DNA from 2 places in the Pseudoxanthobacter soli DSM 19599 genome. Region 1 is predicted to be linked to the other one. Evidence: predicted binding sites of a transcription regulator. Region 1 holds the regulator's gene; the other holds the start of a gene.
The links. Region 1 encodes LexA, which represses DNA repair genes until DNA is damaged. Its sites were predicted from a motif close to TGTTCNNNNTGTGTTCNG; they were not measured.
Positions count from the first base shown of each region.

Region 2: recA (recombinase RecA) is a predicted target of LexA. The motif match lies at 1,660-1,677, and genes of this name have one in related genera.

Region 1 is NZ_FRXO01000001.1:1,059,658-1,062,694, reverse strand. It holds partial or broken gene BUF17_RS04500 (sugar phosphate nucleotidyltransferase) at 1-332, opposite strand, end outside; gene lexA (transcriptional repressor LexA) at 714-1,439, opposite strand; gene BUF17_RS04490 (FUSC family protein) at 1,975-3,037, shown strand, end outside.
Region 2 is NZ_FRXO01000010.1:21,474-24,510, forward strand. It holds gene BUF17_RS18495 (ATP-binding response regulator) at 1-1,568, shown strand, start outside; gene recA (recombinase RecA) at 1,744-2,826, shown strand.

The sequences.
Region 1 (3,037 bases):
AGGGCGGCGATTGTGGCGGCGGCGGCGGTGTTGCGGCCGACGGGCTCCAGCACGACGGCGGCGGGCTCGACGCCCATCTCGCGCAGCTGCTCGGCGATGACGAAGCGGTGCTCGGCGTTGGTGATGATGACGGGGCTGCGATAGAGCGCGGGATCGGCGCAGCGGCGCACGGTTTCCTGGATGAGGGTGCGCTCGCTCGTCAGCGGCAGGAGCTGCTTCGGATAGGCCTCCCGCGACAGCGGCCACAGCCGCGTTCCCGTGCCGCCCGACAGCACCACCGGCGTCACGGACCCGGCCGCATCATCCGAAAGCCGCTTTCCCTCTCCAGACATCACAGCATTCCCTTCCGACAGACCCGAAGGCGTCGGCTCAAGGCGACGCCACTTCAAGAGCGCCGCGGACCATAAACCGGCCCGGCCGATCACGGAAGCGCCGAAGGCGGACCCGGCGATGACGCGGCAGGCCAAGGCCGCCCGCCGGCGCCGCCGCAGAGATCCCGGGCGCACGTCTCCCAAGCAGCCGGCCCGTCTCAGAGAGCCGGCGCTTGAGAGTCCCGGATCGAAGATCCAGGGGCATTGGTCCCCGCGCGGCGACGCCATGCTCAGATCCTGGCTGCAGACCCCTGCCGCCGATCCCAAGCCACAGATCTCACACCTCTTATTCCGGGGCGCCAATCCCGGTCGGCGTGCCAATGCGCGCAGGAGAACGCGACGTCAGTACCGGCGCAGCAGGGCGACGAGCTTGCCCTGAACGCGCACGCGGTCCGGCCCGAAGATCCGGGTCTCGTAGGCGGGGTTCGCCGCTTCGAGCGCGATGGAGGCACCCTTGCGGCGCAGCCGCTTCAGCGTGGCCTCCTCGCCGTCGACCAGCGCGACCACGATGTCGCCGGTGTCCGCGCTGTCCGAACGGCGGATGACGACGGTATCGCCGTCGAGGATGCCGGCCTCGATCATCGAGTCGCCACGCACTTCGAGTGCGAAATGCTCGCCCGGCGGCAGCATCTCGGACGGCAGCGTGATGCTGTGGCTTTGGGTCTGGATCGCGGCGATCGGCACGCCGGCAGCGATGCGGCCCATGACCGGTACGTCCAGCATGTTGACCGCGCGCTCCGGCTGCGCCCGTGTCGTGACGGGCGGAGGCGCGGGCTCGGGCGTCCGATCCCGCGCACCGGAGATGACGCTCGGCGAGAAGCCGCGCGGCCGGGCGGCCGGGCTTTGCGAGACCGAATCGGGTAGGCGCACCACCTCGAGCGCGCGGGCCCTGTTCGGCAGGCGGCGCACGAAGCCGCGTTCCTCGAGAGCCGTGATCAGCCGGTGAATGCCGGACTTCGAGCGCAGGTCGAGGGCCTCCTTCATCTCCTCGAAGGAAGGGGGAACGCCGCTTTCCTTGAGCCGCTCATGGATGAACATCAACAGCTCATATTGCTTGCGCGTGAGCATCTGCCCCTCTCGGCATGAGATCAGAACGAACGGCGGCACGTCGCGCGCGGAGATATGGACGACTGTCTTCCCCGCGCGCAGCCTTTGATCCGGAGCGGGGACGATTCAAGTCCGAGTCAAGATCGAAGGGTGTACAAATCAGGAACGAACGTTATTCGTTCCAGTTGTGTTCCGCAACGGTTAATTTCCGGTGTTCTTCAAGACGTTGTGGCTCGTGACACGCGTGAGCGGGACGTTTCGGCCGCGGTCGCCCTCATTCGCGCGAGTAGACTGATTTCAAAGAGGAATTTTAGATCGGGCGACGAGACGACGCGGCGCACGGCACAGGCTGTCAGTCGGGCTTCGGTTCGGCGGGTTGCCGAAACGTGGGTTTTCCAAGCGCACACGTCCCGCCATCCCGCCGTGGCTTTGAGACGCCCTGCGCAGGAAAATTCCGCCCCCACTTCCGGTCGCGCTGGCTTATCCTCCTCGTTCGTGCGGCGAAGGTTCACGCGCATTCGGGCTGCGATCGGCCAACAAGGGGGAAGGTGCTTCGATGGCTACGGCGGGGGTAATCCGCGGCCTGTGGCCGGATGCGCTCTCGATCGATATTGGCTGGCGGAACGTCGTTTACGCATTGCGGACAGCAGTGGCGGGGCTGGTCGCCCTCGCCATCGCTTACTGGCTCGGCCTGCAGGATCCGCAGTGGTCGATCCTCACCGTCTATCTCCTTGCCCAGCCGACCGCCGGCGCATCGATCGCAAAGGGTTTCTATCGGATCGCCGGCACGATCGCCGGGGCGATCGCCGGCCTCGTCGCCGTCGCGCTTTATGCGGAGGCTCCCGTCGCACTCGTCGGGTGTCTGGCCGTGTGGTACTTCGCCACGACATATGCGGCCACCAGAGCCCGCTACTTCGCGGCTTACGGCGTTCTCCTTGCCGGCTTCACTGCGCTTCTCGTCGGTTTCGAGGGCGCAGCCGCGCCAACGACCGCGTGGACCATCGCGCTCGATCGCTCGACCGAGATCATTCTCGGCATCCTGTGTTCGACAGCGGCGAGCGTGCTGGTCATGCCGCGCTATGCGAGCGACGTGCTGCGTGCCGCGCTCTATGCCAACGTCTCCGGGCTGGCTGCATTCGGCGTCGCCGCGCTGCAGCCGGGCACGCCGTTCGACACCCTGATGCGGATGCGGCGGCGGATGGTGGCGGATGTCGTCAAGTTCGATGCGCTGCGATCTTACACCGCGTTCGAGGGGCCGGACCGGCGCGTCGACGATGAGACGCTCCATCGGGCGCTCTCCGAGTTTCTCGCCGTGCTGGCCGTGGTGCGCGGTCTCTATGTCCGGCTGGAAGATATCCGCGGCGCACAGGACGAGGCGATCAACGACCGGCTGGAACCGGCGCTCCGCGATGTCCAGCGAGTGCTGCGGACGCTGTCAGACGACCTGCCGCGGTTCAGCGGCGCGAGGGAGGTCCGCCAGCGACTGCGCGACGCCCATCGAGATGTCGCGCAGGCCGCCGCGGATCTCGAAGGGCATGCCGGAACGTGTCCCCTTGAGCCGCTGGCGAATGCGCTCCTGATCCTGCGGCGTACTGGCGAGATGGTCCATGGGCTCGCCA
Region 2 (3,037 bases), on a different contig from region 1:
CCCTCGACGGGGCTGTCCGCGGCCGGGTTGCCGTTGCGCCCGTCGATGCGACGCTCGCCGGGGCCGGCCAGCGCTCGGTGCGCTTCTACGTCTCCGCCGTGCAGGAGGCGGTGCAGGGCGGAGACCGGGACGCGGACGACGAGGTGGCCATCGTCTATGCGCTGGAAACGACGGAGCAGCGCGCCCTGGAGGCCCAGTTCACCCAGAGCCAGAAGATGCAGGCCATCGGCCAGTTGGCCGGCGGCGTCGCCCACGATTTCAACAACGTCCTGACGGCCATCATCGGTTTTTCGGATCTCCTGCTGGCGAGCCACCGGCCGACCGATCCGTTCTTCCAGGACATCATGAATATCAAGCAGAACGCCAACCGGGCGGCCGGCCTCGTGCGCCAGCTTCTGGCGTTCGCCACCCGGCAGACGTTGCGCCCGGAGCGCATCGTCCTGACCGACGTTCTGGCCGATCTCACCATCCTCCTCGACCGGCTGCTCGGCGAGCAGGTCGATCTCAGAGTCATCCACGGCCGCGATCTCTGGCCGGTGATGGCCGACGTCAACCAGCTCGAGCAGGTCGTCATCAACCTTGCCGTCAACGCCCGCGACGCGATGCCGGAAGGCGGCACGCTGACGATCCGCACCTCCAACCTTCCCGCAGTCGAGACGAAGGCGTTCCAGGGCGGGCGCAGCTTCGGCGGCCAGCCGCTGCCCGCGGCCGACCACATTCTCATCGAAGTCTCCGACACCGGCACCGGCATGAGCGCCGAGGTGATGGACAAGATCTTCGAGCCGTTCTTCTCCACCAAGGAAGTCGGGAAGGGCACCGGCCTCGGCCTTTCGACGGTCTATGGCATCGTCACCCAGTCCGGCGGGCGCATCACCGTCGAGAGCGAAGTCGGCGCCGGAACGGTCTTCCGCATCTTCCTGCCGCGGGCGCGCGCCGAAGCTGGGCGGGCCGATGGGGAGCGAACGGGCGCAGGCGAGATCGCCGCGGCCCGCCGGGTCCGGCGTCCGGTGTCCGAGGCGGTCGAGGTCGCGCAGACGCACGCGGACGCGGCAGGCACTGCGCGCATCGAGGCTCGGACGAAGGAACCCGCAACACCGACGCCACAGGAGTCCGGCATCGAGCCGCCGGCCGCCAGCGGCGCCGCGACGGCCCCGACCAGCACCCCCTCCGACGCCGAAAAAGCCGCGGCCGATCTCACCGGCAGTGCCTCGATCCTTCTCGTCGAGGACGAGGAGGCGGTGCGGGCGTTCGCGGCTCGCGCGCTCGCGTCGCGCGGCTACACCGTCCATCAGGCGTCGACGGGCGCCGAGGCGCTCAAGGTCATGACGGCGGCATCGGGCGGCATCGACCTCGTCGTCTCCGACGTCGTGATGCCGGAGATGGACGGGCCGACCTTGCTGCGCGAATTGCGCAAGACGCGACCGGACCTGAGGATCGTGTTCGTCTCCGGCTATGCGGAGGAAGCCTTCGCCCGCAACCTGCCCGAAAACGAGCACTTCAGCTTCCTGCCCAAGCCCTTCACGCTGAAGCAGCTCGCCACCGCCGTGAAGGCCGCGCTGGCGGACTGATTGCCGCCCGCCGGCCTCCGGATGGGCCGAGTTCCAGCCGCGGATGGCGTGTCGTTTGCAGGGATCGCCGAAAAAGCGCCGTCGCTGTGATGAGAACATATTGCGAACAGGAACAAAAGAGGTACACTGAACGCAGTTTGAAACCGCCCCTCCGCCGTGAAATAAGGAACGCGCTATGAGCCAAGCGAATCTGCGCCTGATTGAGGGATCGTCGATGGATAAGAGAAAAGCGCTCGATGCGGCGCTGTCGCAGATCGAACGTTCCTTCGGCAAGGGATCGATCATGCGGCTCGGTCAGGGCCAGGCGGTGGAGGTCGAGTCGATTTCCACCGGATCGCTCGGACTTGATATCGCGCTCGGTATCGGCGGCCTGCCGAAGGGGCGCATCGTCGAGGTCTACGGACCGGAATCGTCCGGCAAGACGACCTTGGCGCTCCATGTGGTGGCGGAGGCACAGAAGAAGGGCGGCGTGTGTGCGTTCGTGGACGCGGAACACGCGCTCGATCCGCTCTATGCCCGCAAGCTCGGCGTGGATATCGGCGACCTCCTGATCTCGCAGCCTGATACCGGCGAGCAGGCCCTCGAGATCGCCGATACCCTCGTGCGCTCCGGCGCGGTCGACGTGCTGGTGATCGATTCGGTCGCGGCGCTGACGCCCAAGGCCGAGCTTGAGGGCGAGATGGGGGATCAGCTTCCGGGTCTCCAGGCCCGCCTGATGAGCCAGGCGCTGCGCAAGCTCACGGGCTCGATCTCGCGCTCGAAGACCATGGTGATCTTCATCAACCAGATCCGCATGAAGATCGGCGTGATGTTCGGCAGCCCCGAGACCACCACCGGCGGCAATGCGCTCAAGTTCTATGCCTCGGTCCGCCTCGACATCCGCCGCATCGGCGCGATCAAGGAGCGCGACGAGGTCGTGGGCAACCAGACCAAGGTGAAGGTCGTCAAGAACAAGCTCGCGCCGCCGTTCCGCGAGGTCGAGTTCGACATCATGTACGGGGCCGGCGTGTCGAAGACGGGCGAGCTGCTCGATCTCGGCGTGAAGGCCGGCATCGTCGAGAAGTCCGGTGCCTGGTTCTCCTACGACAGCCAGCGCCTCGGGCAGGGCCGCGAGAATTCCAAGCAGTTCCTGCGCGACAACCCCCAGGTCGCCAACGCCATCGAGGCGGCGATCCGCCAGAATGCCGGCCTGATCGCCGAGTCGATCGTCGGTCACGGAACCCCTGAGGCCGAGGACGACGGTCCGCCGGAGGAATGACGGCGACCGTCGTTGGGATGGCGGTTGCGTTCGCGTGCCGGCACCTGCGGCGTCGTCGAGCCGAATTGCCGTGCGGCGGTCCCGCCGGCAGGGGTGACAGGCCGGCGGCGGGACGCTACAACCGCCCCGGCTGGTTATCGTTTCCGGTCGCCGGGCCGGGCTCGCGCGTGCTTCCTAGAAGCGGCTGGCGTCCTTATCCCGGCGCTCCCGA